3 regions of the Streptomyces sp. NPDC012474 genome follow, and region 2 is predicted to be linked to each of the others. Evidence: riboswitches for the same ligand, from Rfam matches in the RefSeq annotation. Region 2 holds a riboswitch; each other region holds the start of a gene.

Region 1 (9,914 bases), on a different contig from region 2:
CCAGCCGGCGGTATATCTGGTTGAACTCGAACATGATCCGGGTCGCGTTGTTGTAGTAGGCGAAGGCCACCACGACGGCCTCCACGCCGTGCGCGCCGCCGCCCAGTGTCACCGCGAGCAGCAGGCCCATCGCGTTGGTGAGGACGGACATCGGTGCGACCAGCGTGTCGATGCGCAGGTTGCCGTAGTCCCACGACCGCATGGTGAGCCGGCGGGACATCGCCACCCGGGACCGGTGTTCGGCGGCCTCGCGTTCTTCCGCGGCGAACGCCCGCACGGTGTCCATGTTCATCAGGCTGTCGGCGACGTGGCCCGACACCCGGGCGATCGCCTCCTCACGCCGGTCGACGAGCGCCTGCCGGCGCCGGATGAGCGGCACGACCAGCACCGCCGTCAGGGCGATCATCGCCAGGAGGCCGACGACGAGCAGCGGTTCGTAGCGCCACAGCACCACCGCGCCGAACGCCAGTGGCACGAAGCTCCCCACGATCTGGAACGTCAGTGTGTCGACGAACTGCTCGAACCGGGAGGCGAAGCTGAGAACCCGCTTGGTCAGCGAGCCGGCGAAGTTGTCGTGGAAGAACGCGGCGTCCTTGGCGAACAGTTCGTCCATGCCGACCACGTAGAGGTGCTCGATGCCCAGGGCGTCGAGACGGTTGAGGCAGTGCACGGCTGCGCGCCACAGCGCCTCCGCGGTCAGCAGGACGCCGGCGAAGGCCAGTACGTACGGCAGCGTCGAGCCGGTGGTGACGTCCTCGTTCCCGGCGATGTCGGCGACGAGTTTGGCGACGATCAGCGGCGCCACGTAGTTGATTCCGATGTTGCCCAGCGCCGAGAACAGCATCGTGGGTGCCGCCCACCGGCGGAGCCGGGACAACTCCCGACCGTAGTGACGAAGTGCGAGAAGAACCGAGCGCCTGCCCGGTAAGACCCTGTGTGTTTCCGGCGTTTCCATCCCACCCCTGTGTCGTTTCGCGGCCGCCCGCCGCGCCGCGTCGTGCGCGCGGGGGCCGGCACCGCAACGGATGCGTGAGGTTTCGGGTCGAGTCCGGAAGTGTCCCGCGATACCGGCCGCGGAGTCCAAGCGTTTTCCGGCCGGGCGGTGGTGTGCGGGGAGCGCCAAGGGGCACGGCGGGCGGACCGGGGGAGCGGTCGCCGCCCCGGGGCGTTCCGTGCGGTTCAGGACGCGGCGCTGGAGTCCGGGCGAAGCGTGAAGACCCGGTCGAGACCGACGAGGGTGAGGACGCGCATGAGGTTCGCCGGTACGGCGGCCAGGACGACGTCGGCTCCGGCGGCCGGCGGGCGGCCGCGGGGCCCGGGGAGGAGGGGACGGCGGCAACGCCGAGCGCCCGCAGAGCGGTGTCGCGTCCAGACCGTCGCCACAGCTTGTTCCTGCGGCGGACGCCCATGGCCACCATGCTCCCGCCTGGGGCGGAGCACTCCAGGGGGCCCGCGGGCAACGCGTTCGCCGCCGCGGAGTCAGCCCAGGTACAGCGGCACCGTCGAGTCCGGTGTGCCGAGTTCGGCCTGCTCCGCCTCGGTCGGCGCCCGCCGCCCGGTGCCGACGAGCAGTGCGTCCACGTCGTGGAAGGACTTCGGGAACGGGCTCCCCGCGATCCGCTCCAGCATCTCCCGGGAGCGGGCGAGCCCCTCCGCGGGCGGCTGCCCGGCATCCGGGAGGTGGGCTGTCAGGTCGAGGTGGTGCAGCGTCCACTCCAGGACGTACGTGGCGAGGAAGTCGCCCACGGTGAGGATCTCGTCACGGGTGCCGACCCGGCCGTCCGGATCGGCGAGCAGGGCCGCGCGCCCGGCGGCGGAACCGACGTCGTCCAGTTGGAACTTCAGCAGCTGCGGATCCTCGTAGGCGGCGGCCAGCCGGACGGTCAGCGCGTCGAGCGGATCGTCACCGGTGGGCGGGGTGTCGGAGATGTGCCAGTACGTCAGCGCGTCACGGGTCGGTTCCCGGTCGGACGGGGTGGCCAGGGTGATCAGGACGTCCTGGGCGTCGACGATCAGATGGCACACCAGGTCCCGCACCAGCCAGCCCGTACAGCCGGATGGCCGCCCGAAGTCCTCGTCGGAGAGACCGGCCACCGCCGCTCGCAACGCCGTCCAGGTCCGTGAGAAGAGATCCACCCCGGCAAGGTAGTGCGGTGCGGTGAGCGTGGACAAGCGCATGTGCGGGCATCCGGAGGTATGCCGGGAGTGTCGCGAGCGTTGATGCGCGCGACTCCCACCGGCCACGTCGAGTGATCCCGCAGTCGCGGCCCGGCACATGGCTTGCGATCCGAAGAGGGGTGAGCATGAGCGTCCTGCAGAATCCCGGAGCACCTCCCTCGGCCGACAGGGGCGCGGAGCCGCTGGTGTCGCCGGTCTGTTCGCACACCGAGTGGGATCCGCTGGAGGAGATCATCGTCGGCCGTCTGGAGGGCGCGACGATCCCCTCCGACCACGCGGTGGTGACCTGCAACGTGCCACCGTGGGCCGGGCGGTTGCAGGGGCTCGCGGCCGGTTTCCGGTACCCGCGGCTGCTCGTCGAGCAGGCGCAGCAGGAGATCGACGCCTTCGTCGCCCTGTTGGAGTCCCTCGGCGTCACGGTCAGGCGACCTGAGGCGGTCGACCACCGGCGCCGCTTCGGCACTCCCGACTGGACCTCGCGCGGCTTCTGCAACACCTGCCCGCGCGACAGCATGCTCGTCATCGGCGACGAGATCATCGAGACACCGATGGCGTGGCCGTGCCGGTACTTCGAGACGCACTCCTACCGCCCCGTCCTCAAGGACTACTTCCGGCGCGGCGCGCGCTGGACGGCGGCACCCAGGCCACAGCTCACCGACGAGTTGTTCGACCAGCACTTCCGTGTCCCGGGGCCGGGCGAGCCCATGCGGTACATCCTCACCGAGTTCGAACCCGTCTTCGACGCGGCGGACTTCGTCCGGGCCGGACGGGACCTGTTCGTCACCCGCAGTAACGTCACCAACGCGATGGGCATCGACTGGCTGCGCCGACACCTCGGCCCGGAGTACCGCATCCACGAGATCGAGAGCCGGTGCCGCACACCCATGCACATCGACACCACCTTCGTCCTGCTCGCGCCGGGGAAGGTGCTGATCAACCCCGAGTACATCGACGCCGACCGCCTGCCGGACGTCCTCAGCTCCTGGGACGTCCTGGTCGCTCCCGAACCCGACCCGATCGACGAGCGGCTGCTCAAGCTCACCTCGATGTGCGGCAAGTGGCTCAGCATGAACGTGCTCATGCTCGACGAGAAGCAGGTGATCGCGGAGCGGCACCACACCGGGATGCTGCGCGCGCTGGAGAGGTGGGGCTTCGAGCCGATCCCGTGCGACCTGCTGCACTACGCCCCCTTCGGCGGCTCGTTCCACTGCGCGACCCTCGACGTCCGGCGCCGCGGTCCGCTCCAGTCCTACGTCGACTGACCGTGCCGTCCCCCTCCGCTGAGACAGGGAGGGGTGACCACCCTCATCCTCCGGACGTCCCGAGCCGTTCGCCCACGAGAGCGGCGAGTTCCTCCGGCGTGCGCGGTCCCGGCTCGCTCTCCGCCAACCACCCCCGCGCGCGCAGGAGTTCCGCCGCCGCGGCGCCCCAGGGCAGGCGCAGCCCCGCCTCACCGAGGAGATCCGGGCGGGCCAGTGCCGTGGCCGCCGGTCCGGTGCGCACGCCGGACGGGGTGAGGAGCGCGGCGTCGTCGGCCCAGCGCAGGGCGAGGTCGACGTCATGGGTGGCCATCACCACCGTGGTGCCGGCGGCACGGAGTCCGTCGAGGGTGCTCAGGAGCCGCTCCTGGCCGTCGGGGTCGAGTCCGGCCGTCGGCTCGTCCAGGACGAGCACGCGCGGCCGCATGGCGACCGCGCCCGCGATGGCGGTGCGCTTGCGCTGGCCGTAGGAGAGCAGATGGGTGGGCCGGTCGGCCAGCGCGGTGATGTCCAGCGCGGCGAGCGCCTCCGTCACCCGCGCCCGCACCTGAGTGCCGTCCAGGCCGAGGTTCAGCGGCCCGAACGACACGTCCTGCTCGACGGACGCCGCGAACAGCTGGTCGTCCGGGTCCTGCACCACCAGCTGCACGGTGGTCCGCAGCCGGGTCAGACCCCGGCGGTCGTACGCCACCGGCCGCCCCTCGACCGTCAGCCGGCCCTCGTGCGGCCGCAGTCCGCCGGAGAGCAGCCGCATCAGCGTGGTCTTGCCACTGCCGTTGCGGCCGAGCAGCGCGAGCGCGCGGCCCTCGTGTATCTCGAAGTCGAGCCCGCTGAGCACGGTGGGGCCGTCCTCGTAGGCGTAGGAGGCGCCCCGCAGGGCGACGAGGGCCGGCTCGCTCATGTCAGCGGCCTTTCCAGTACGAAGGTGAGGGCGGCCAGCGTCGCTAGGAGCGCGCAACTGGCGGCCGTGAAGCGGACGGAGACCCGCGCCTCCGGCACCAGGACGCGCAGGGTGCCGTCATAGCCGCGCCCGGCGAGTCCGGCCTGGAGACGGGCGGCACGGTCGAAGGCCCGGACGAACGCGGTGGCGCCGAGCCCGGCCAGGGAACGCCACTCAGCGGCCCGGCTGGTGTGACCGAGCCGGGCCGCCTGGGCCTCCCGGATGCGGCGCACGGAGTCCAGCAGCAGGAAGCTCATCCGGTACGTCACCAGCGCCACGTCGACGACCGGCGCGGGGATCCCCGCCCGGACCAGGCGGGGCAGCAGGTCGGACATGGGTGTGGTGAAGGCGAACAGCAGCACGCCCAGCGAGGCCGCCGAGGTCCGCAGCAGCAACTCCCCGGCCCGCACCGGCCCGTCCCCGGCGAGGGAGACGAACCCCCCGGGCCCGCCCACCCGGACGAGCAGCGTGAGCGCGCCGGTCGCGCAGAAGCCCAGCGGCACCCGGTAGGCCCGCCACAGCCGCCGCCCGGGCACACCGGCCGGCCCCAGCAGCACCGCCAGGGCGGTCAGGAGTACCAGGGCCGCACCCGGCCAGGGCGGCAGGGAGATCGCGAGCACGGTGAGGCCGAGCCCGAGCACGGCCTTGTCCACGGGATGACGGCGGCGCCAGCGGCTGCTGTGCGCCGCCGCGTCGATCGGCAGCACCGGGCTCAGTCCCGTTCCGCCGCGGACTTCCCTGCGGCGCCGGCGGGTGCGCTGCCGGCCTGCCGTTCCGGCGCCCGCCGTTCGCCTTCCCGGTCCAGCGCCCGCTGCTCGCCCTGCCGGCGGCACCGGCGCAGGCCGAAGTAGTAGGCGAGGACTCCGGCGCCGAGGGCCGCCTGGAGGGAGAACAGCGCCGACTCGATCTCGCCGGACGGTGGCTCGTACAGCGGCGAGAACCACGGCTCGTAGTCCGGCTTCAGCTCGGTGATCGCCGTCTCGGCCTCGGCGTCGGCGCCCGTGAACGGCTCCTTCTTGTGGTCACCGAGGCCCAGCGCCAGGGGCAGCACGGCCAGCGCGGCCACCGCGAACAGCAGCACCAGGTTGATCTTCGTGTTCCTGCTCATCGGGACACCGCCTCGCTCTCGGTCCGGGACTGCTTCCTGGAGAGGAGCACGCCCAGCCGGGTCAGTTCGCCCTTGCTGGACTGCACCAGCAGCCGCATCACGAGCACGGTCAGCAGACCCTCACTCACCGCGAGCGGGATCTGGGTGACGGCGAAGATGGAACCGAACTTGGCGAGCGCGCCCAGGAATCCGCTGCCCGGGTCGGGGAAGGCGAGCGCCAGCTGCACGCTGGTGACGCAGTAGGTGGAGAGGTCGGCGACGAAAGCGCCGGAGAACACCGCGACCATCAGCGGCGCGTTGGAGCGCCGCAGCAGCGCGTAGACGGCGTATCCGGCCCAGGGCCCGACGATCGCCATGGAGAAGACGTTGGCGCCGAGCGTGGTCAGGCCGCCGTGCGCGAGCAGCAGCGCCTGGAAGAGCAGGGTGATGGTGCCCAGTACCGCCATGATGGGCGGCCGGAACAGGATGGCTCCGAGGCCCGTGCCGGTGGGGTGCGAGCAACTGCCGGTGACGGACGGCAGCTTCAGGGCGGACAGGACGAACGTGAAGGCGCCGGACGCCCCGAGGAGCAGGGTGCTCTCGGGGTGCTCGCGCACTTCACGGGTGAGCGACCGGACTCCGTGGACGACGAACGGCGCCGACGCGGCGCCCCAGGCGACCGCGTGCGCCGGAGGAAGGAAACCCTCGGCTATGTGCATGGCTCAGCAGACCCTCTCCAGCACCTCGTGGATGGTTGACGCGCCTTGGCCGGTCTCCTGGCTGACGGGTACCACCGCCCGTACTCCGCCTTCCCGGGCCGCAAGGACCCAGTGGCTGCCCGTTCAGGGGCTGGAGCCGGACTTCCCGATTCACAGTGGCGAGGGCCGCACCGGCATCACACCGGATTTCCCGTTCACCAAGGCCTGGTGACAATAAGGCCGGGGTAAGGGCGATGACAAGCCGCCCAAGGGGCGCGCGAGGGGGCGCCCGCTCGCACACCGGCGCATCCCCCGGCTGATCCACGTGCTCCGGGCCTCAGGTGCAAGGACCTTCGGGGCCCGCGGTCAGTCGTCACCCCCGTCGTCGCCCCCGTCGCCGCCGTCGTCGCCCTGACCGTCCTCCCCGGCCTGGACCGGCTTCTCCGGCTGCGGCTGCTCCGGTCCGGGGTCGCCCGTCCCCTGCTCCGGAGTCGCGGCGCCGGTCGCCGGTGGGGGAGGGGTGGGGGAGGCGGGCGGCGTGGACGGGGTGACCTCGGCCACGGTGCCGCTGGTCGGTGTGGTGGCGATCTGCCGGCCGGCCTCCGGGTCGGAGGTGACGGGCGGGGCGGAGTCGCCGGACGGGGTGGCCGCAGGGTTGCTCGTGGTCGGGGACGCGTCGGGTTCCGTGCCCTCGGCGGTCGTGTCGGGCGAGAACCAGCGCATGCCGAGGAGCATCGCGGCGAGGAACAGCGCCGCTGCGGCGGCCGTCGCGGCCACTCTCGACCTGCTGCCGAGCCCGCCGCGCCCGCGGGAGCGGCCCGAACGCCCCGCCTGGGCCGCCCGGGCCGCGGTGCGGTGCCCCGTGGTCGCCGGCAGCGCGTACGTGGTCGGGTGGCTGGTCTCGGCGGCAGCGTACGGGGCGGGCCCGGCGTGCGCCGGCGCGGACGAGGGGTTCGGCCGCAGCGGCGGTGAGACCTCCGGCAGCGGCTCGGGCAGACCCCGCCAGGCGCCCCCGGCGAACCACTCGGCGGCCTGCTCCGCGGTGGGCCGGTCCTCGGGCTGCTTGGCGAGCAGTCCGAGGAGGTAGTTCTCGAACGCCGGGGGAAGGCCGGCGACGCCGAGCTCGCGGGGCGGCACGGGTGCCGAGTCGAGATGCTGGTGCAGCAGGGCGACGGCGGTGTCGGCCTGGAACGGCGGGCGGCCGCTGAGGAGCTGGTAGAGCACGCAGCCCAGGGAGTACATGTCGGAGGCGGGCCCCGCGGGCTTTCCCAGGGCCCGTTCGGGCGCGAGGTAGAGGCCGGTGCCGATGATCTGGCCGGTGGCGGTGAGCGCGGCGCCGGGATCGTCGAGGAAGCGCGCGATGCCGAAGTCGCCGATCTTCAGCGTGCCGTGGGCGTCCAGCAGCAGGTTGGCGGGTTTGACGTCCCGGTGCACGATGCCCTGCCCGTGCGCGGCGGCGAGCCCCGCGGACGCCTGCGCGGCGAGACGGGCCACCTGCTCGGCGGGCAGCCTGCCGGAGTTGGACAGCACCCCGGCGAGGCTGTCGCCCTCGACCAGCTCCATCACCAGGTACAGCCGGTTGTCGTACTCGCCGAAGTCCAGGACGCCGACCACGTTGGGGTGGTTGAGACGCCCGGCGGTCTGCGCCTCCAGACGGAACCGGGAGGTCGCCGTGGCGTCGGTGTCCTGGGGCAGCAGCAGCTTGAGGGCCACCGCTCTGGCGAGCGTCTCGTCGTACGCACGCCAGACCTCTCCCATTCCACCGCGCCCGATCTCAACATCCAGCCGGTAGCGGCCAGCTAGCAGCACTCGTCCTCGTCTCATGCGTGTGGGAAGGTCGTTGCCGCAGGCCGAACTCCCCGCTTTCGAACGGGGGTTGGTGGGGGGTTCCGCAGCCGACTAAGGATACTGGCGTGGCGTGGCCGCCGATCGCCGCAACGGTGTCCTCGAAGGGTGCGGTCTCGGAAATCCCGGAGCGAGGAGGTCGCCCGCCGGAGTGAAGGTCCCGCGCGCCCCGTTGCCGTGGGCGCCGGCGCCGCCTCAAGCCGCCGCGCCCGCTCCCTTCTCCCGGCGCGGCAGCACCACCACCGCCAGGGCCGGTACGGCCGCGAGGACCAGCCACGGCACGGCGGCCGGCAGTCCCAGGTCGAGCAGGAAGCCGGTGGCGGCGCTGCCGGCCAGGACGATCAGCCCGGAGACGGACGACAGCGCACCCATGTAGAGCCCGAGCCGGCCCTCCTCGGCGAGGTCGGGCACCCAGGCGCGGGCGGCGGGCACGACCAGCATCTGCCCCACGGTGAGCAAGATCACGAAACCGGCGGCCGGCAGCAGCCCGGAGGTGCCCGTCCAGCCGGCCGGGCGGGCCGCGGCCACCACCACGAATCCGGACGCGATCAGCAGCAGCCCCGCGCTCATGGAGCGGCGCAGGTCGAGCCGGTCGCCCGCCCAGCGGGTCACCGGCAGCTGGGTGAACACCACCAGCACCGAGGACAGCGCGAAGAGCCAGGACAACGGCGCCTGGGAGCCCGCCGCGCGCTGCACCTCGTCCGGCAGGGCGAGGTACAGCTGGTTGTAGGCGAGCAGATAGGTGCCGTAGGCGCAGCACAGGGCGAGGAAGCGGCGGTTGCGCAGCAGGACGCGGGCCCCGCCCCGCTCCCGGACGCGGACCCGGCCGGGGATGTGCTGCGGCATCAGCCACAGGTGCCCGGCGAGGACGAGCACGAAGACCGCGGCACCGGCGAGGCACGCGGTGCGGAAGCCGACGGCGAGCAGCAGCGCGCCGAGCAGCGGCCCGACGAACGCCCCGGCCTGGCCCGCCACGCTGAACAGGGCGAGGACACGGGTGCGCGGGCCGCGCCCGTCCTCCTCCCAGGTCACCGCCTGGCGGGCCACCTCGGACTCCACGGCCGGGGAGAACAGCGCGGCCGCGAAACCGATCACCAGCACCGCCCCGATCACCGTCCAACTCGCCTCCGCGTAGCCGAGCCACGCGAACCCGGCGATCCGCAGCACGCAGCCCGCCAGTACGACGGGCCGCACCCCGAACCGGTCGACGAGCCAGCCGCCGACCACGAACAGCCCCTGCTGGCTGAAGGTGCGCAGCCCGAGCACGAAGCCGACCAGCCACCCCGCCATGCCGATCGCGGTGCCGAGGTGCTCGGCGAGGAACGGCAGGACGGCGTAGAAGCCGATGTTGAAGGCGAGTTGGGTGAGGATCAGCAGCCGCAGCAGCGGCGACAGTTCCTTGCAGAGCCGCCAGGTGCTCTCACGCGGGCCCTTGGGCGGGGCGGCGTCGGACGTTCGGGCGGTCCGGCGGGACAGCACACGGGAGAGGAGGTCGGTCATCGTTCTTCCGTCGGTGGGGCGGACACGGAGGTCAGGCGGGCAACGGTGCGTTCCGGCCGCCGCGGCGGGGCCGGCACGGGCGTTCCGGCAGGCGTTCCGGCCGGGCCGGCGGGCCGCGTGCGCCGTCGGGGCAGCCGTACGCCGCCGGCGGCCGTCACCGCGAGCGCCCCGAGCAGGGCGAGTACGGCGGCGGGGAAGAGGACGGCCCACGGGGCACGCTCGGCGTACGGCTGGTTCTCGGAGAGCAGCAGGCCCCAGTCGGGGGACGGCGGCTGGGCGCCCAGGCCGAGGAAGCCGAGCGCGGCCAGGCTCAGCGCGATGCCCGGGAGCCGGAGCAGGGCGTGCCGGGCGACCGGGGGCGCGACGGCGGGCAGCAGTTCGTGCACGAGCAGGTGCAGGCGGCCGGC
Region 2 (9,914 bases):
GCCCTGGTTCGCCCGGGGCGTGGCCGGGCAGCTCCATGGCGTCGCCCGCGGCCTGCTGCATGCGGTGGGCGTCGGCCAGCAGCTCCGCGTCCCCGTCCCGTACCTGGGCCTCGGTGGCGCGGCGGCGCTCGGCCAGGCGCTTCTCGACGTCGGCGAAGCGGCGGGTGTCGAACAGGCGGCCCAGCAGCTTGCCGCGGGCCTCGGCGTCGGCGCGCAGGAACCGGGCGAAGTCGCCCTGCGGCAGCAGCACGACCTGGCAGAACTGCTCCCGGCTCATGCCGAGGAGCTGGGTGATCTCCTCACCGATCTCCTGGTGGGAGCGGCTGAGGTCCTTCCAGGCCCCTGCCGTCGCGTCGTACTCGCGCAGCCACGTCTGGGCCTTGTCCAGGGTCGTGCCGGTGCCGCGCTTCTTGGGGCGCTCCCAGGGCGGCTGGCGGGTGACCTGCAGGCGCCGCCCGGCGACGGTGAGGTCGAGGGTGACCTCGGTGCGGGTCGTGGGGGTGGCGTGGTCGCTGCGCAGGGTCGTGCCCTGCCCGGCGCCCTGCCGGGCGCCCGGTACCGAGCCGTAGAGGGCGTAGCAGACGGCGTCGAGGACGGATGTCTTGCCCGCGCCGGTGGGGCCGTGCAGCAGGAACAGCCCGGCGCTCGACAGGTCGTCGAAGTCGACGGTCTGGGTGCCTCCGAAGGGCCCGAAGGCGGTGACCGTGAGCCGGTGGAGCCTCACCGGGCCACCTCCCGGACGGTCTCGTCGGCCCGTACGGCGTCGAACGCGTCCCGCAGCACGCCCTGTTCGCGCGCGTCGGGGCCGGCGCCGCGCACGTGGGCGACGAAGTCCTCGGCGATCTCCTGGTCGCTGCGGCCGGCGAGACGCCGGGCGTACGACACCTCGGACTCGTCCTCGTCGCGGTCGGGGTCGAAGACGAGGCTGAGCGTGTGCGGGAAGCGGGCGGCGAGCCGGGCCATCGGGTCGGCCGGACGAATGGGATCGGTGAGGGTCGCCTCGACCCACGCCTCCTCGTGCCGGGTCAGTTCCGGGTCGGCGAGCAGGTCTTCCAGTGTGCCGCGGATCCGGGCCAGGGCGCGGGGCACCGGGCAGTCGACGCGCTCGGCGTCGACGGAGCCGTCCGCGGCCAGGTCGACGAGCCACATGCTCTTGCGGTGGGCGGCCTCGGAGAAGGAGTAGGGCAGCGGGGAGCCGGAGTAGCGGACGCGGTCGGTGAGGGTCTGGCAGCCGTGCAGATGCCCGAGCGCCACGTAGTCGACGCCGTCGAACACCCCGGCCGGTACCGCGGCGACGCCGCCGACGGTGATGTCCCGCTCGCTGTCGCTGGGTTCGCCGCCGGTGACGAAGGCGTGCGCGAGGACGACGGAGCGGGTGCCGGCCGGGCGGGCGGCGAGGTCGGCGCGGACCCGGTCCATGGCGGCGTCGAGCACGGTCTCGTGTCCGGCCTTCTCCACACCGAACTCGTCCTTCACCAGGGCCGGCTCGAGGTAGGGCAGCCCGTAGAAGGCGACCTCCCCGTCGGCGTCGGCCAGCACCACGGGGGTGCCGGCCGCCGACGGCTCGGTCCGCAGATGGATGCCGGCCCGCCCGATCAGCCCGGCGCCGACGCCCAGCCGGCGGGCCGAGTCGTGGTTCCCGGAGATCATCACCGTGGGCACGCCGAGAGCGGCGAGGCGGTGCAGGGCGTCGTCGAACAGCTCGACCGCGGCGAGCGGCGGCACGGCACGGTCGTACACGTCTCCCGACACGACCACCGCGTCCACGGCCCGCTCCCGCACGGTCGTGACGAGGTGGCCGATGAACTCGGCCTGGGCACCGAGCATGTTCACCCGGTGGAAGGCCCGGCCGAGATGCCAGTCGGAGGTGTGCAGCAGCCTCAAGACGCCGCCCCGGCCCGCATGTCTCCCCCTGCTGTCGCTCTCCACCGGCACGAGCCGGTCCCGCCCGCTGTCAGACCCACCACGCTAGCGCGTGTGGGCCCCGGTCCACCACGAACCTCGGACTGCCACGCCCACCCGACGACAATTCAGGGGGTATGTCCCAACTGTGCTGTGAAGCAGGCCACTCCGCGCGCTGCCGCGTAAGGCCATTGCGGGCGATAGCGAAAGGCCATTGCGCGCGATGCCGAAAGGCCATTGCCTGCGATGCCGAAAGCGGCGGACGCCGAGGACCGGACCTGCGCCGGCCGCTGCCCCGTCGGCGACGGCGGGGCGGTTCGGGAGGGGAACCGTCAGGCGTCCCCGTACGCCTCCCCGCCCGTTTCGAAGCCGGCCGTCCCGGCGGTGGCGTCGGCGAGCCATGACCGGAAGGCGTCCACGTCGGCGTCCGGGAGGGCGATCCCGATCGTGACCGCCTCCCCGTAGCGCACGTCGCGGACTTCGCGCCCGGTGGAGCGCAGGTCGTTCTCCAGCTTGCCGGCCCGCTGGTGGTCGACGGTGACCGTGGCCAGCCGGAACCGGCGGCGGGTGCGGGTGCCGATGGTGTCCAGTGCCTCGCCGACCGCTCCGCCGTACGCGCGGATGAGCCCGCCGGCGCCGAGCTTGGCCCCGCCGAAGTAGCGGGTGACGACGGCGACGACGTACCTCATGTCGCGGCGCAGCAGCATCTGGAGCATGGGGACGCCTGCGGTGCCGCCCGGCTCGCCGTCGTCGCTCGCCTTCTGGACGGAGGCGTCGGCGCCGATCACATAGGCCCAGCAGTTGTGGGAGGCGTCGGCGTGCTCCTTGCGGACCGTGGCGATGAAGGCTTGCGCCTCCTGCTCGGTGGCGGCCGGGGCGAGGGCGCACAGGAAGCGGGAGCGGTTGACCTCGGTCTCGTGCACGCCGGCACCGGTGACCGTGCGGTATTCGTCCTGCATCCGGCCAGCCTAGTCGCGTGGCCGCAGGCCGCCCGGCGGGGTGGCCGGCCGGAGCCGCCGGGACGTCCGCTACGAGTGGGCCACGACCTCGCCGGCCGTGACCTGGGGCGGGTTGGGCAGCAGCTCGGCGAGCCGGTCCCGTACGAACCCCCCCGCCCTCTCCGTCGACTCCTCGGCGCCGGCCCGGTCCTGGAAGACACCGGCCGACACCATCACACCGCCGCCGGCGTCGATCCAGTAGTAGGCCACGAACCCCGGGACCTGGCGGAGGAGCGGCAGAAACTCCTCGTTCACCCGGCGTCCCGCCTCAGCCGGGTCGGTCACCCCTTCGTACCGCCGCATCACCGCATGCATGACTGTTCTCCTCCTGGGTCGGCACGGCCGTTCCTCGCGGACGGCGTACCCGTCACGGCACGTGCGCGCAGCGCGGACCCGGCGCAATCACTGGAAAGGACGCATGCCGGCGCGGGGCCCGGGCTACTTCTTCGTGCCCCGGGGCACGGTCACGGACGTGAGCAGTGCGGTGTCGGGGGCGAGGGCCCGCCAGGCGGTGCCGCGCCAGGCCAGCACGGCGATCGCCGAGGTGGGGAACTTCGTACTGACCTGCTCCAGGGTGTCGTCGAGGCCGTCACCGGCGAGGGCCAGGACCAGTTCCTCCAGCCCGGGGTTGTGCCCGATCAGCAGCAGCGTCTCCACCTCGGCCGGCACCTCGTGGACGACGGCCAGCAGGCCGGCCGGGCCGGCGGCGTACAGCCGCCGGTCGTGGCGGACCGGCGGGGGTGTGCCCCACTGGGCGGCGGCCAGGTCCCAGGTCCCGCGGGCGCGGACGGCGGTGGAGCACAGCGCCAGGTCCGGCAGGAGGTCGGCGTCGGCCAGTGCCCGCCCGGCCGCGGGGGCGTCCCGGCGACCGCGCGGGGCGAGGGGGCGTTCGTGGTCGGCGATGTCCGCGGGCCAGGCGGACTTGGCGTGCCGCAGCACGACCAGGCGGCGCAGCGGCCTTGCTCCGGCGCGTTCGATCATGACGGAGCTCCCAGATCGCGGGTCAGTTCCAGGCCGAGGAGCCGGTCGGCGTAGGCGTAGGTCTCGAACCGGGCGCCGTCGGCCAGGTCCGGCTCGGTCTCGACGTGACGCAGGACGTCCAGCACGCCGGGAACGTCCAGGTCGTCCTCCCAGGCGGCGCGCAGCCGCCCCCGCACGGCGTCGGGGACCGGCCGTGAGGGCTGCCGTGCCCAGCGGGCGACCGCACCGCGCCAGCGGGCGAGGGTGGCGCCGGCATCGTCGAGCCCGGCCGCGTCCAGCCGGACCGGGGCGCTGTGGTGACGGGTGATCAGGGCGAGGCGCAGGGCGGCCGGGTCGCAGTGGCCGGGCGGATCCGGCTCCACGGGCGCGACGGCGATCCGCACCCCGTCGGGCGTCTGTCCGCCCCTGGCGGTGACATGGACGACCTGGGCCTCGCCCAGACCGGCGCCGACGTCGGGGCTGTCCTCGAAGGGGCGGATGCCGAGCGCCGCGGCGCCCGCGCGCAGCTCCGCCTGCCGGCGGCCGCCGGTCAGCAGCGCCCACACCGGTGTCCCGCCGAGCTCCAGGGTCCTGACGAGCAGGTCTCCGACGAGCAGCACCCGCAGGTTCGTCGTGTCGGAGCCGGACGCGTGCACCGCGACACGGGTCAGGCCCCGGCGGGCCGGGGCGGCGTCGACCGGCTCGCCGGTCCGGGCGTCGATGATGCGCAGCACGAGGCGAGCGTAGGCGGGTGGGCGGCCACACGCAGGCAGGTTCGGTGTTTTCCGGCCACCGTGGCGTAATCGCCCCCCTGTCGTGCCCGGCCTCTCCTCTCAGCCCAGCGTGCCCAGGAACCGCACATGGGGCCGGCCCCCGGGCCCTCCGCGGCTGACGGCGGCCCGCACCCGGTACACCTCGGCGATGAGCTCCGCCGTGAGGACGTCCTCCGGGGCGCCTTCCGCCACGACCCGCCCCGCGCACAGCACGACGATCCGATCACAGTACGTCGCCGCGAGGTTGAGGTCGTGCAGGGCGACGACGGTGGTGACCGGCAGGCCCGTGACCAGGGTGAGCAGGTCGAGCTGGTGGTGGATGTCGAGGTGGTTGGTGGGCTCGTCGAGGAGGAGCTCGCGGGGTTCCTGGGCGAGCGCGCGGGCGATCTGCACCCGCTGGCGTTCACCGCCCGAGAGGGTGTGCCAGAGCCGGCCGGAACGTTCGTCGAGACCCGTGCGTTCCAGGGCGGCACGCACCGCCCGCTCGTCGTCGGCGGCGGCGGGCGTCCAGGCGCGGCGGTGCGGGACGCGGCCGAGCCGCACCACGTCCTCGACCGTCAGCTCGACCTGGGTGTCCGACTGCTGCTCGACGACGGCGAGGCGGCGCGCGACCGTACGGCGGGGCAGATCGCCCAGCGGTGTGCCGTCGAGGGTGACGACTCCGCAGGTCGGTGTGAGCAGCCCGGCCAGCAGCCGCAGCAGGGTGGATTTGCCGGAGCCGTTGGGGCCGAGGACGCCGACCGTGGAGCCGGTCTCCGGCGCGAGGGCGACGCCGTCCAGGATGAGATGCCCGTCGGCACGGCGGCTGACCCGGTCGGCCCGCAGCCCGGTTCCCGCCGGGGCGTCCGCGCAGCTCACCGTGCCCTCCTCGTCCGGTACAGCACCGCCACGAACGCCGGCACCCCGATCAGCGACGTCACGACCCCCACCGGAACCTCCTGTGGTTCGAGGACCGTCCGGGCGAGGGTGTCCACCCACACCAGGAACACCGCTCCCGCGAGGGCGGTGACCGGCAGCAGCCGCGCGTGCCCCGGGCCGGTCAGTGCCCGGGCGGCGTGCGGCAGGACCAGTCCCACGAAGCCGATCGCGCCGGCCGAGCTGACCAGCGCGGCCGTGAGCAGGGCCGTGACACACAGCAGCACCAGGCGGGTGCGGGCGACGGACACCCCGAGCGCGGCCGCCGCGTCCTGCCCGAAGGCGAAGGCGTCGAGGGTGCGGGCGTGGGACAGGCACACCACCAGCGCCACGGCCAGCACGGCCAGGCACAGCCACACGTCGGTCCAGCCGACGCCGCCGAGTGATCCGAGGAGCCAGAACAGCACGCCGCGGGTCGTCTCGGCATCGGCGGAGGTCATCACGACGAACGAGGTGAGGGCCGAGAAGAGCTGCATGGCGGCGACACCCGCGAGGACGACCCGGTCGGTGGTACCGCCGAGGGTGTGGCTGAGCAGCAGCACCAGCGCGAACGACAGCAGGGCGCCGAGGAACGCGCCCGCGGACACCGAGAGGGCACCGCCGCCCGCGCCGAGCACGACCACCAGGACCGCTCCGGTGGAGGCGCCCGAGGACACCCCGAGCACGAAGGGGTCGGCGAGCGGGTTGCGCAGCAGCGACTGCATCACCGCCCCGCAGACGGCGAGACCGGCTCCGCACACGGCCGCGAGCAGGGTGCGGGGCAGCCGCAGCTGCCAGACGATCCCGTCCCGGATCGGCGTCAGCTCCGGGTCGCCGAGGCCGAGGCGGGCCGCCACGACGGACCACACGTCGGCGACCCTGATGTCGGCGGGACCGATGGTGATGGCCACGGCGAGGGAGGCGACGAGCGCGATCGCCCCGGCCGCGCCCAGAGCGAGCCCGTTCCCCCGCCGGGGCCGGGCCCCGGCACCCGGCACACTCCCGGCGGTCACTTCACCAGCCCGAACCGGCGCAGCCCGGCGGCCACCCGCTCCACGCCCTCGACCGTGCGGATGGTCGGGTTCATGGCCTGTCCGCTGAGCAGCACGTACCGCTTGTGCCGGACGGCGTCCATGTTCCTGGTGACCGGATTGGACTCCAGGAAGGCGATCTTCCGCGCGGCGGACTCGGCGGTCTGGGACCTGCGGGTCAGATCGCCGATGACGAGGACGTCGGGGTCGCGGTCGGCGACCGTCTCCCAGTTGATCTGCGGCCACTCCTCGTGCGTGTCGTCGAAGACGTTCTTCGCACCGAGGGCGCGGGTGATGATGCCGGGCGCTCCGCAACAGCCCGCCATGTAGGGCGACTCGGAGTTCGCGAACCAGTAGAGGAGGGTGACGTCGGAGGCGTCGGCGCCCGCCGTGGCCTTTTGCATGCGCTGACGGAGGGAGGCCACGAGCGTGTCGCCGCGTTCCTGCACCCCGAACACGGTCGCGAGGTCCCGTACCTCGCCGTAGACGGTGTCGATGCCCAGGGCCTTGTCGCGTGCGCCGTCGCCGCCGCCCGAGTTGTCCTTGCCGGCACAGTCGGACGGGGAGACGTAGGTGGGCACGCCGAGCTTCTCGAACTGCTCGCGGGTGGCGACGCCGCCCTTGCCGAGGGTGGAGACGAAGGACGCGGCGACGAAGTCGGGTTCGGTGTCCAGGACGCGCTCGAAGGACGGGGTGTTGTCGGCGATGCGCGGCACCTCGGCTTCGGCCTTCCCCAACCCCTTCATCACGGGGTCGGTCCAGGTGGCCGTGCCCACGAGGCGGTCGGCCAGGCCGAGGGAGAGCAGGATCTCGGTGGTGCCCTGGTTGAGGGACACGGCGTGCTGCGGCGGGGCCGCGACACGGACCTCGTGCCCGCAGTTGGTGAGGGTGACGGCAGGCTTGGCGTCGGTGGACGCGGTGCCGCCGCAGCCGGTCAGGAGCAGGGAGCCGGCCGCGAGCAGGACGGCGGCACGGGCGGGTCGGGCGAGGGGCACGGAAAACCAGTCCTCAGGCGTCGAGGGCCCATTCGCGGAGCCCGGTCGTACGGTGCTCCCCCGCCGCACGCGGCCGCGGGGGCCGCCAGCAGGTCTTCGGACTCGGGTTCATCCGGATCGGGGCGCCTTCCCGGACGTCCGCGAGGGAGTCCAGTGGCCGAGGCCCCGCCCGTCCCCCTCACCGCTGCGCGTCAGTTCCGGATTCACACCGGATTCCCTGACCCACGTACATGGGTTCGACTGGCCTCGGCAAGTTATCACGGAGGTCCCGGGGAATCACCGCGCGTCCCGCGTTGTTGCCCGGAGAGCAGCTCGTCCACGACTCTCGAGGAGGCCGCCGGTGTACGGCGACGAGGCAACGGTCCGCAGGATCCTCACCGAGCTGGGCGACACCTGGGCCGTGGTGGGCCTGTCGTCGAACCGGCAGCGGGCGGCGTACGGTGTGGCCGCCGTGCTCCAGCGCTTCGGCAAGCGCGTCGTGCCGGTGCATCCGAAGGCGGAGACGGTGCACGGGGAGAAGGGGTACGCGAGCCTGGCGGACATCCCCTTCGACGTGGACGTCGTCGACGTGTTCGTGAACAGCGACCTCGCCGGGGCCGTCGCGGACGAGGCGGTCACCAAGGGCGCGAAGGGCGTCTGGTTCCAGCTGGGTGTCATCGACGAGGCGGCGTACGACCGGACCCGCGCGGCGGGCCTGGAGATGGTGATGGACCGCTGCCCGGCGATCGAGATCCCACGGCTGTCTCATCACCGCGTACAGGAATCCTGAAGCGTTCCCCAGGAAACACCCGCACCGGGTCAAGGGTGCACAACTCGTCTCCTGCGACCGGCCGGCCGATTCCTAACCTGAGGCCTCTTGCTCCCCGGACTCCCCGAGTTCGTCTTCGAGAGGCCCCGTATCCATGGAAAGAGACGGCCTGCGCCGGGATGTCGGGCTGATCGGGCTCATGTGGGCGTCGGTCGGTTCCATCATCGGCTCGGGCCTGGCAGGGCGGCTTCGGCGGCCAGGGGCACCTCGGACTGTGGTGGGACATGCTGGTCGTCACGGTGTTCTCGCTGGCGGTCTACTACTGGGCGCGGGCCTCGGCCTCGCCGGCCGGGGAGATCGAGCGGAGCATCGAGGAGGTGCCCGTCGAGGAGGTGCCCGTCCACTGAGGCCGGCCTCCATAATGTGCGCATGACCCGCCCCGTTCCGCCGGCCAACTCCGGCGCGCCACAACGCTTTCCGGTCGTCGTCGTGGGTGCCGGTCCCGCGGGCCTGACCGTCGGCAACATCCTGCGGGCCGCGTCCGTGCACTGCCTGGTGCTGGAGACGGAGACCCGCGATGTCGTCGAACAGCGGCCGCGGGCCGGGGTCATCGAGGAATGGGCCGTACGCGGCCTGGAGAAGCGGGGCCTCGCCCGCACCTGCTGGACCGCGCGGAGCTGCACACCGCGTGCGAGTTCCGCTTCGACGGGGAGCGCTTCCGGTTCCCCTACGGCCGGCTGACGGGCAGTCACCACTTCGTCTACCCGCAGCCGTTGCTGGTGACGGACCTGGTGCGCGAGTACGCCGACGTCCGGGGCGGGCACATCCGCTTCGGGGTCCGTGACGTGCGGATCCACGACCTCGACACCGACCGGCCACGGGTGTCGTACACCTGCCCCGAGACGGGTGAACGCCAGGAAGTGCACTGCGACTTCGTCGCCGGCTGCGACGGGGCGCGCGGGGTGAGCCGGGCGTCGCTCCCGCCCGAGCGGGTCCGGATCGCGCGCCACGACTACGGCATCGGCTGGCTGGCCCTGCTCGCCGAGGCGCCGCCGTCCGCCGACTGCGTGCTGTTCGGCTGCCACGCGCGCGGCTTCGCCGGCCAGATGCCCCGCAGCCCGGAGGTGACCCGCTACTACCTGCAGTGCCCGCCGGGTGACGCTCCGGAGAACTGGCCGCACGAGCGTGTCTGGTCGGAGCTCCGGCAGCGGCTCGGGGCGGCCGGTGCGCCGCCGCTGACCGAGGGGCGGCTGATCGAGAAGCGCGTCCTGGAGATGCACGACTACGTGGTCGAGCCGATGGTGCACGGCCGGCTCCTGCTCGCCGGCGACGCGGCCCATCTGGTCGCCCCCATCGCCGCCAAGGGCATGAACCTCGCCCTGCACGACGCCTTCCTGCTCGGTGACGCCCTGGTCGCGCGGCTGACCACCGGGGACGGCAGCGGCCTCGACGGCTATGCGGAGGCGTGCCTGCGGCGGGTGTGGGACTACCAGGAGTTCTCGCAGTGGCTGTCCGAGGTGTACCACGGCACGGCGGCGGGCGACCCGTTCCGCGCGGGAACCACCGTCGCCCGGCTGCGCCGCCTGTTCACCTCGCCCGCGGCGGCGGCCGCC
Region 3 (9,914 bases), on a different contig from region 2:
GCTGTGAGCAGTGGATCAGGTGATTCACGCCACGACGGCACCGTGCCATGCTGTGTGATCACTCGTCCTCACGGACGGTCACGGAACGGGACCGACCCATGCCCGCGGAAGCCAAGGTGAGCGCCAAGGTGAACAAGCCGGCCAAGGTGGAAGCCAGAGCGGCAGCCCCCGTCTCCCCGCCCCTCACGGAGCGGCAGGAGGCCCGCCGCCGCCGCATCCTGCACGCGAGTGCGCAGCTGGCCAGCCGGGGCGGCTTCGACGCGGTGCAGATGCGCGAGGTCGCGGAGTCCTCGCAGGTGGCGCTCGGCACGCTGTACCGCTACTTCCCTTCCAAGATCCATCTGCTGGTCGCCACCATGCAGGACCAGTTGGAGCACATGCACGGCACGCTGCGGAAGAAGCCCCCGCAGGGCGAGACGGCGGCCGAGCGGGTCGCGGAGACACTGATGCGGGCCTTCAGGGCACTGCAGCGCGAGCCGCATCTGGCCGATGCGATGGTCCGCGCGCTGACCTTCGCCGACCGCAGCGTGAGCCCGGAGGTCGACCAGGTCTCCCGCCAGACGACGGCGATCATCCTGGACGCGATGGGCCAGGAGAACCCGACCCCGGAGCAGCTCTCGGCGGTCCGGGTCATCGAGCACACCTGGCACTCGGCGCTGATCACCTGGCTGTCGGGCCGCGCCTCGATCGCCCAGGTGAAGATCGACATCGAGACGGTGTGCCGTCTGATCGACCTGACGGCACCGGCCGCTCCGTAGGCCCCCGGACACGACGAGGACCTACGAGACGGGTTCCCTTCGCCGGCATGGTCCGGATCAGGTACTGGGGGTCGCCTTCCGGGCGCCCGGCCTTACGGCCCTGCGTCCTTCCGGCCTCTCAGCCCTACCGTCGCAGTCGGCACCAGCGGAAGCCGAAACTTCCCGCCGACGTCGGCCGCTCCGGTCGGACTCCCTCACTCGCCTCGTAGGCCGATTTCCAGGATAAAACGCCAGCAAGGGAATGCAACCCCGACTATCCAAGATTTTTCGGGCGCTGCGGGCGCTACCGGCTCTACGGGCACTACGGGCCCTACCGGGCGCCAACGGCCCTACCGGGCGCTACTCCTCCGGCGGGAACACCGCCTCCCCGCTGTCACGCAGCGTGATCGTGATCGCCTCCGCCGGGCAGCATTCGGCCGCCTCCAGCACCCGCTCGTTCGCGTCCATGTCCGGGGCGGCCGGACGGGACTGGCGGGCGGCGTCCAGGCGGAAGCCGTCCGGCGCGTGGTGGAGGCACTGCGCGGAGCCGATGCACAGGGAGCGGTCGACCTCGACGTGCCAGCGGTCGCCCATCGCTACGCCTGCGCCGGGAGGTGGATCATCTTGTGCTCCAGGTACTCGCCGTACCCCTCGGGCCCGAACTCCCGCCCCAGGCCCGAGCTCTTGTAGCCGCCGAACGGGCCGAGCATGTCCAGGCTGAAGGTGTTGACGGAGTACGTGCCCGTGCGGACCTGACGGGCGATGTCGATGCCGTGCTCGACGTCGGCGGTCCACACGCTGCCGCTGAGCCCGTAGTCGGAGTCGTTCGCGATCTTCACGGCGTCGGACTCGTCGTCGTAGGGCAGCAGGCAGATCACCGGGCCGAAGATCTCCTCGCGGGCGATGCGCATGGAGTTGTCGACGTCGCCGAAGAGGGTCGGCTCGACGTACCAGCCGCGGTCCAGGCCGGCCGGGCGTCCGCCGCCGGTGAGGATCTTGGCGCCCTCCTCCTGACCGATGCGGATGTAGTCGAGGTTGCGCTGCTGCTGCCGCCGGGCCACCAGCGGGCCCACCTGGGTCGCCGGGTCCAGCGGGTCGCCGACCTTCAGGGCGCCCGCCGCGGCGGCGAAGGCGTCGGCGAACTCGTCGTAGCGGGAGCGCGGCAGGAGGATGCGGGTCTGGGCGACGCAGGCCTGGCCGTTGTTCATCCAGGCCGCCGGGGCGATGCCCGCGACGGCCGTCCCGACGTCGGCGTCGGGCAGGACGACGGCCGCGGACTTGCCGCCCAGTTCGAGCGTCACGCGCGTGAGGTTGCGGGCGGCCACCTCCATCACGCGCTTGCCGGCCGCGACCGACCCGGTGAAGGACACCTTGTCGATGCCGGGGTGCCCGACCAGGTACTCACTGACGTCCCGGTCGGCGGGCAGGATCGACAGCACGCCCTCCGGCAGCCCGGCCTCGCGGGCGATCTCGCCGAGCAGATAGGCGTCGAGCGGCGACTCGGGCGACGGCTTGAGGACGACCGTGCAGCCGGTGAGCAGGGCCGGGGCGAGCTTGGCGGCGGCGACGAACTGCGGGACGTTCCATGGGGCCACGGCGGCCACGACCCCGACGGGCTCGCGGCGTACGAGGATCCTGCCCAGCACACCGTCGCGCTGCTCCTCGTAGGTGAAGTTCCGGGCGACGGTGATCGCCGAGTCCCAGACCAGCACCGCGCCGAGCGCCTGGGCGAGGACGCTCCAGGAGTACGGCGAGCCGTTCTGGGCGGAGATCACGCGGGCCATCTCGTCGTGCCGGAGGGCGATGGCGTCCTTGATCCGGCCCACGACCTCGATCCGCTCGTCGAGGCTCATGCGCGGCCAGGGCCCCTCGTCGAACGCCCGCCGGGCCGCCGCCACGGCCCGGTCCACATCCGCCGTCGAGGCGTGCGGGACGCGCCCGATGACCTCCTCGGTGTGCGGTGAGACCACCTCGATGACGTCCTGGCCCAGGGGGTCGGTCAACTCCCCGCCGATGAACAGCTGTCCGTGTTCCACGAGCTCGGTCATGGCCGACTGCCTCCCCGGGGACGCTCTCTGACGATGCATCAGGTAAGCCCACTGATACCAGCCCCGCCCCGAGGAGTCCACGGACCGCGCACCACGAGGAGACTCCTCGCTGTAACCCGTTCTAGTTATAGTGACGGGGAGCCGGCGACAGGGGAGCCCATGACACAGGTGACCGACCACGGCGGAGGCGTCCGGTCCCTCCGGGTCCCGATCCCGGACAACCCGCTCGGCCACACGCTGGTGTACGTCGTCGACACCGACCGCGGCCCGGTGCTGATCGACACCGGCTGGGACGACCCGGAGTCCTGGGACACCCTCGCCCAGGGCCTCATGGCCTGCGGCACCTCGGCGGCCGAGATCCACGGTGTGGTCATCACCCACCACCACCCGGACCACCACGGCCTGTCCGGCCGGGTCCGTGAGGCGTCGGGCGCGTGGATCGCGATGCACGCGGCGGACACCGCGGTCGTACGGCGGACCCGGGAGGCCCGTCCCGAGCGCTGGTTCTCCTACATGGTGGCCAAGCTCGCCGCGGCCGGCGCTCCCGAGGAGCACATCGCCCCGCTGCGGGCGCCCCGGTCCCGCGCCCTGCCCGGCCTCTCCCCCGCCCTGCCCGACCGCGACATCGTCCCCGGCGAACTCCTGGAGCTGCCCGGCCGCCGCCTGCGCGCGATCTGGACCCCGGGGCACACACCGGGCCACGTCTGCCTCCACCTGGAGGAGACCCACCCGGCCCAGCTCCCTGGCCGTGGCCGCCTGTTCTCCGGCGACCACCTGCTGCCCGGCATCACCCCGCACATCGGCCTGTACGAGGACCCCGAAGAGACCACTGTCACCGACCCCCTGGGCGACTACCTCGACTCCCTGGAGCGCGTCGGCCGGCTGGCCCCCGCCGAGGTCCTCCCGGCCCACCAGCACCCGTTCCCGGACGCCGCCGCCCGCATACGCGAGTTGCTCACCCACCACGAGTCCCGCCTGACCGCCCTGCTCGCGCTGCTCGCCGAGCCCCTCACTCCCTGGCAGCTCGCCGAGCGCATGGAGTGGAACCGCCCCTGGGACCAGATCCCGTACGGTTCCCGCACCATCGCCGTCTCGGAGGCCGAGGCGCATCTGCGGCGGCTGGTGAAGCTGGGCCGGGCGGAAGCGGTGCCGGGGAGCGACCCGGTGACGTACGCGGCGGCGTGAAGACGGCGCAAGCGCAGGGCAACGCGAGGAGCGGGGGCATCGGCCGGGCCGACAGCGGGGCACGTCGGCACCCCGGCGGCAGCCCGGCCGCCCCCTCGGCCGAATTTCACGTGCAGGTACAGTAAGCGGGTCGTCATCACACCGTACGGGGGGAAGCCGGTGCAATTCCGGCGCTGACCCGCAACCGTGAAACCGTCCACCGCGGCGGTGAGCCGGATCGCCTCGTACGGTTTCGTGACCGGCTCACGTGCCCGGCAGACCGCCGGTGCGCGGCACCGTCGAGGTTTACGGAGCCGAGCCGCCGGGATGTCCCGTGCTGCCCGGCTCCCCCACAGGGAGAGGCACCCGCCGATCATGAACGTCCGCCGCAGCGCCGCGGTCCTGGCCGCCGTCGCCGTGATCGGCGCCGCCACCCCGGCCGCCGCCGACCCGTCCCCGTCGCCGTCCCAGGCGTTCCCCTCCGCCCTGTACGGCGACAAGGACCCGAAGTTCGACGGCGTCTGGCGTCAGTCGCTCGCGCTGCTCGCGCAGGACACCGTGGGTGTGAAGCCGGCGGCGAAGTCCGTTGAGTGGCTGACACGGCAGCAGTGCGAGGACGGCGGCTTCGCCTCCTACCGCTCCGATCCCACCACCGCGTGCGACGCCAAGACCATGCTCGACACCAACGCCACGTCGGCGGCCGTGCAGGCCCTGGCCGCGCTCGGCGGGCACGACGACACCACGCGCAAGGCCGTCGGCTGGCTGAAGTCCGTCCAGAACGAGGACGGCGGCTGGGGCTACTCGCCCGGCGGGGCCAGCGACACCAACTCGACGTCGGTCGTCATAGGCGCGCTCGCCGCCGCGGGCGAGAAGCCGGAGCAGGTCGAGAAGGACGGCAGGTCGCCCCACGACGCGCTGCTGAAGCTCGCCCTGCCGTGTGGCGGGGACGGCGACGGCGCCTTCGCGTTCCAGCCGGACAAGAAGGGCAAGCTCGCCGCCAACGCGGACGCCACGGCGGCCGGTGTGCTCGGCACGCTGGGCAAGGGCATGGTCGTCGAACCCGGCGAGAAGTCCGACGCGACCTGCGAGAAGGCCGCGACGCCACAGCAGGCGGCGGCGAACGGCGCGGGCTACCTCACCGCCGCCCTCGCCAAGGACGGCAACCACCTCATGTCCGCCCTGGCCGGTGCCGAGCCGCAGCCCGACTTCGGCAACACCGCCGACGCGGTCGTCGCGCTCGCCGCGCGGGGGGACACCGAGCAGGCGGAGAAGGCCGTGCGGTGGCTGGAGAAGAACTCCGCGTCCTGGGCCGCGCAGAGCGGCCCGGCCGCCTACGCCCAGCTGATCTTCGCCGCCCACGCGACGGGCACGAACCCGCGTGACTTCGGCGGCGCGGACCTCGTCAAGCAGCTGGGCGCGACGGGCCCGGCCCCTCAGACCGCCGAGAAGACCAAGACAAACGCCTCGGACGAGAAGGAGGACTCCGGCTCGGACTTCTTCGGGGTCTGGTGGTACGTCGGCGTCTGCCTGGTCGCCGGCATCGGCATCGGGTTCCTGTTCACCGGCCGCAAGAAGCAGCGGCAGCTGTGATCCGCAGGGCCCTTCTCCTCCTCCTGGCCGCGCTCCTGCTGTGCACGGGGGCGGGCCAGGCCCAGGCCGCCGGTTACCGGTACTGGTCGTTCTGGGAGCGCGACGCCGGCCGCTGGGTCTACGCCACCCAGGGCCCGTCCCTGGCCCGCCCCTCCGATGGCGACGTCCAGGGCTTCCGCTTCGCGGTGAGCGAGGACTCCGCGAGCGCGGTCCGGCCGCGCGGCACGGCCGACTTCGCGTCGATCTGCGCGAAGACGCCCGCGCTGGAGGGCAGGAAGCGGGTGGCCCTGGTCATCGACTTCGGCACCCCCTCGGACGCCCCGGGGGGTGAATCCCCGCCCGCCGCCCGCACGGCCTGCGCCCGGGTCTCCCCCGACGCGACGACGGCCGAGGCCCTGGCGGCGGTGGCCAAGCCACTGCGTTACGACACCAACGCCCTCCTGTGTGCGATATCGGGCTATCCGGAGAAGGGCTGCGGCGAACAGGTCTCCCAGAAGCAGCAGCCTGCGGCGGAGAAGAGCTCCCCGTCGGACGGCGGGCCGTCCCTGGGCCTGGTCGCGGGTATCGCCGTGGTGGTGCTCCTGGGAGGGGCGGCGATCTGGCAGGTACGACGGCGTGGCTAGCGGTATCCGGCGCCGGAACCGTGCCCAACTGCACCCCGGCGCCTGGTGGCTCTGGGCGCTGGCCCTCGGCACCGCCGCCACCCGCACCACCAACCCCCTGCTCCTCGCCCTCCTCATCACGGTCTCCGCCTACGTCGTGGCCACCCGCCGCCCCGACACCCCGTGGTCCCGCTCCTACGGCGCCTTCGTCAAACTCGCCCTCGCCGTGATCCTCATCCGCCTCGTCTTCGCGATCGTGCTCGGCTCCCCCATCCCGGGCACGCACACCCTCCTCACCCTCCCCGAAGTGCCCCTCCCCGCCTGGGCCCAGGGCATCCGGCTCGGCGGCGAGGTGACCGCGGAGGCCCTCACCTTCGCCCTGTACGACGGTCTGCGGCTGGCCACCCTCCTCATCTGCGTGGGCGCCGCGAACGCCCTCGCCAACCCCTCCCGTCTCCTCAAGTCCCTCCCGGGCGCCCTGTACGAGATGGGCGTCGCGGTCGTCGTCGCCCTCACCTTCGCCCCGAGCCTGATCGCCGACGTCCAGCGGCTGCGCGCCGCACGCCGTCTGCGCGGGCGCCCGGACCGGGGCATCCGGGGCCTGCTGCACGTGGGACTCCCGGTCCTGGAGGGTGCTCTCGAGCGTTCCGTCGCCCTGGCCGCCGCGATGGACGCCCGCGGCTACGGCCGTACCGCACAGGTCCCGCCCGGCGTACGCCGCACCACAGCCGCCCTCACCCTCGGCGGCCTGCTCGGCGTCTGCGCGGGAACGTACGGTCTCCTCACGGCCGAGGGCGCCGCCTACGGTCTCCCCGTGCTCCTCGCGGGTCTCGCCGCCGCCCTCGCCGGCCTCAAGCTCGGCGGCCGCCGGTCACTGCGCACCCGCTACCGCCCGGACCGCTGGGACGTGCGCGCCTGGCTGGTCGTCGCCTCCGGCGTCGCGGTGGCGGCCCTGCTCGCCCTCGCCGCGGTCCGCGACCCCGCCGCCCTGCACCCGGGCGTGGTCCCCCTGGTCGCTCCCGCCCTCCCCCTCTGGCCGGCCGCGGCCGTACTGCTCGGCCTGCTGCCCGCGTTCGTCGCCCCTGATCCCAAGGAGCTGTCGTGATCCGCTTCGAGGACGTCTCCGTGACCTACGACGGGGCCGCCGAGCCCACCGTCCGGGGCATCGACTTCGAGGTCCCGGAAGGTGAACTCGTCCTGCTGGCGGGCCCGTCCGGCGTCGGCAAGTCCACCGTCCTGGGCGCGGTCAGCGGACTCGTCCCGCACTTCACCGGCGGCACCCTGCGCGGCCGGGTCACGGTCGCCGGGCGCGACACCCGCACCCACAAGCCGCGCGAACTGGCCGATGTCGTGGGGACGGTCGGCCAGGATCCGCTCTCCCACTTCGTCACGGACACCGTCGAGGACGAACTCGCCTACGGCATGGAGTCGCTGGGCCTTGCCCCGGACGTGATGCGCCGCCGCGTCGAGGAGACGCTCGACCTGCTGGGTCTGGCCGGTCTGCGCGACCGGCCGATCGCCACGCTCTCCGGCGGCCAGCAGCAGCGCGTGGCGATCGGCTCGGTCCTCACCCCGCACCCGGGCGTCCTCGTCCTGGACGAGCCGACCTCCGCGCTGGACCCGGCGGCCGCCGAGGAGGTGCTGGCCGTCCTCCAGCGGCTGGTCCACGACCTCGGCACGACGGTCCTCATGGCCGAACACCGCCTGGAGCGCGTCATCCAGTACGCCGACCAGGTCGTCCTGCTTCCGGCCCCGGGCGCACCCCCCGTCCTGGGCGACCCGGCCGAGGTGATGGCCGTTTCCCCGGTGTACCCGCCGGTGGTGGCCCTGGGCCGCCTCGCTGGCTGGGCCCCTCTGCCCCTGACGGTCCGCGACGCCCGGCGCAGGGCGGCGGATCTACGCGCACGACTCGGGGTACGCGAGGGCATCGAACCTCAGGGGCGCGGGGCTGTGATCGATATGCGGCTGCCGCCGCGCGGGCGCGACAAGCCACGGACAACCCGCACCCGCGAGCGGCCGGCACGGACCGGCCCCATAGGCGAAGTACGAGCCCTCTCCGTACTCCGCGGCCGCGTCCAGGCCCTGAGCGACATCGACCTGACCATCACCCCCGGTGAGACCATCGCCCTCATGGGCCGCAACGGCGCCGGAAAGTCCACCCTGCTCAACGCCCTGGTCGGCCTCGTCAAGCCCAGCTCCGGAACCGTCCGCCTCGGTGAGGCCACCCCTCACCGCACCGCACCGAGGGACCTCGTCCGCAAGGTCGGCCTGGTCCCCCAGGAGCCGCGCGACCTGCTCTACGCCGACACCGTCGCCGCCGAGTGCGCGGCGGCGGACCAGGACGCGGGCGCGGACCCCGGCACCTGCCGCGCCCTGGTCACCGAGCTGCTGCCCGGCGTCTTGGACGACACCCACCCCAGGGACCTCTCCGAGGGGCAGCGGCTCGCCCTCGCGCTGGCCGTCGTGCTGACCGCCCGGCCCCCGCTGCTCCTGCTGGACGAGCCGACCCGGGGCCTGGACTACGCGGCGAAGGCGCGGCTGGTCACGGTGCTGCGCGCGCTGGCCGCCGAGGGGCACGCCATCGTCCTGGCCACGCACGACGTGGAGCTCGCGGCCGAGATCGCTCACCGGGTGGTGCTGCTGGCCGAGGGCGAGGTGATCGCGGACGGCCCGACGGCCGATGTCGTGGTCTCCTCGCCGTCCTTCGCCCCGCAGGTCACCAAGATCCTCGCGCCCCAGCACTGGCTCACGGTCTCGCAGGTCCGCGAGGCCCTGCGCCCCGAGGCCGGCTGATGGGCACCTCGGCCACGATCCAGCGACAGGCCCGGGCCGTCCGTCTCGGCCCCCGCTCCCTCGCCGCCCTGGCGCTGGTCAGCGCGGTGGGCGTCGCCGGCTTCGGCTGGCCCTTCCTCGCCCCGCCCGGCTCGCGGATCGGCGCGCACGCGCAGGACGCGCCCTGGCTCTTCGCGGGCCTGCTGGTGCTGCTGGTGGCGGTCGTGGCGGCCGCGATCTCGGAGTCGGGTCTGGGCCCGAAGGCGGTCGCGATGCTCGGCGTGCTGGCCGCCACGGGAGCGGCCCTGCGGCCGATCGGCGCCGGTACCGCCGGGATCGAGCCGATGTTCTTCCTGATGGTGCTGAGCGGCCGGGTGCTCGGCCCGGGCTTCGGGTTCGTCCTCGGCTCGGTGACGATGTTCGCGTCCGCGCTGCTCACGGGCGGGGTCGGGCCGTGGCTGCCGTTCCAGATGCTGGCGATGGGCTGGTTCGCGATGGGCGCGGGCCTGCTGCCGGGCCCGGACCGGCTGCGCGGCCGGGCCGAACTCGGGATGCTCGCCTGTTACGGCTTCGTGGCCGCGTTCGCCTACGGCACGGTGATGAACATGGCGGGCTGGCCCTTCATGAGCGCCCTCGCCTCGAACGTGGCCTTCGATCCGCACGCGGCGGTCGCCGCGAACCTGGCCCGTTTCGTCGCGTACTGCGTCGCGACGTCGCTCGGCTGGGACCTGGGGCGGGCCGTCGTCACGGTCGTCCTGACGCTCGCCCTCGGCCCGGTGGTCCTCAGGGCGCTGCGCCGGGCGACGCGCCGGGCGGCCTTCGAGACGCCGGTCACGTTCGAGGCGCCCCGGCAGTGAGGCCCCCCACATGACCCGCGTCACGTACGAAGCGGGTTCGTAGACGTCCGGTCCCGGTCAGACGCCCGGTGCCGCGCCGGACATGCGGCCCGGCCTAGTAAGACAGGGCTTTGCCGGTACGGGCGGGCCCTGTTTCCCTGGACG

What was found. Region 2 has a riboswitch for cobalamin ahead of ACFY9S_RS25550 (ABC transporter substrate-binding protein). Riboswitches for the same ligand answer to the same signal wherever they lie in the genome.
Region 1: linked by a shared signal. The riboswitch ahead of ACFY9S_RS28440 (energy-coupling factor ABC transporter permease) and the one ahead of ACFY9S_RS25550 (ABC transporter substrate-binding protein) in region 2 are both predicted to bind cobalamin.
Region 3: linked by a shared signal. The riboswitch ahead of ACFY9S_RS03770 (prenyltransferase/squalene oxidase repeat-containing protein) and the one ahead of ACFY9S_RS25550 (ABC transporter substrate-binding protein) in region 2 are both predicted to bind cobalamin.

The regions. Positions count from the first base shown of each region.
Region 1 is NZ_JBIBEP010000015.1:46,165-56,078, forward strand. It holds gene ACFY9S_RS28405 (ATP-binding cassette domain-containing protein) at 1-955, opposite strand, end outside; gene ACFY9S_RS28410 (hypothetical protein) at 1,180-1,383, opposite strand; gene ACFY9S_RS28415 (maleylpyruvate isomerase N-terminal domain-containing protein) at 1,480-2,136, opposite strand; gene ACFY9S_RS28420 (amidinotransferase) at 2,304-3,440, shown strand; gene ACFY9S_RS28425 (ATP-binding cassette domain-containing protein) at 3,484-4,338, opposite strand; gene cbiQ (cobalt ECF transporter T component CbiQ) at 4,335-5,084, opposite strand; gene ACFY9S_RS28435 (energy-coupling factor ABC transporter substrate-binding protein) at 5,090-5,485, opposite strand; gene ACFY9S_RS28440 (energy-coupling factor ABC transporter permease) at 5,482-6,183, opposite strand; cobalamin riboswitch at 6,213-6,400, opposite strand; gene ACFY9S_RS28445 (protein kinase) at 6,529-7,920, opposite strand; gene ACFY9S_RS28450 (MFS transporter) at 8,203-9,507, opposite strand; gene ACFY9S_RS28455 (ABC transporter permease subunit) at 9,504-9,914, opposite strand, start outside.
Region 2 is NZ_JBIBEP010000012.1:193,449-203,362, forward strand. It holds gene ACFY9S_RS25510 (AAA family ATPase) at 1-724, opposite strand, end outside; gene ACFY9S_RS25515 (exonuclease SbcCD subunit D C-terminal domain-containing protein) at 721-1,884, opposite strand; gene ACFY9S_RS25520 (YigZ family protein) at 2,235-2,861, opposite strand; gene ACFY9S_RS25525 (hypothetical protein) at 2,931-3,215, opposite strand; gene ACFY9S_RS25530 (histidine phosphatase family protein) at 3,339-3,881, opposite strand; gene ACFY9S_RS25535 (hypothetical protein) at 3,878-4,633, opposite strand; gene ACFY9S_RS25540 (ATP-binding cassette domain-containing protein) at 4,694-5,491, opposite strand; gene ACFY9S_RS25545 (iron chelate uptake ABC transporter family permease subunit) at 5,488-6,540, opposite strand; gene ACFY9S_RS25550 (ABC transporter substrate-binding protein) at 6,537-7,553, opposite strand; cobalamin riboswitch at 7,623-7,813, opposite strand; gene ACFY9S_RS25555 (CoA-binding protein) at 7,894-8,322, shown strand; gene ACFY9S_RS25560 (hypothetical protein) at 8,586-8,708, shown strand; partial or broken gene ACFY9S_RS25565 (4-hydroxybenzoate 3-monooxygenase) at 8,731-9,914, shown strand, end outside.
Region 3 is NZ_JBIBEP010000001.1:837,915-847,828, reverse strand. It holds gene ACFY9S_RS03790 (TetR family transcriptional regulator) at 99-758, shown strand; gene ACFY9S_RS03785 (ferredoxin) at 1,098-1,331, opposite strand; gene ACFY9S_RS03780 (aldehyde dehydrogenase family protein) at 1,334-2,785, opposite strand; gene ACFY9S_RS03775 (MBL fold metallo-hydrolase) at 2,945-3,970, shown strand; cobalamin riboswitch at 4,076-4,214, shown strand; gene ACFY9S_RS03770 (prenyltransferase/squalene oxidase repeat-containing protein) at 4,325-5,539, shown strand; gene ACFY9S_RS03765 (SCO2322 family protein) at 5,536-6,162, shown strand; gene ACFY9S_RS03760 (CbiQ family ECF transporter T component) at 6,155-7,246, shown strand; gene ACFY9S_RS03755 (ATP-binding cassette domain-containing protein) at 7,243-8,934, shown strand; gene ACFY9S_RS03750 (ECF transporter S component) at 8,934-9,770, shown strand.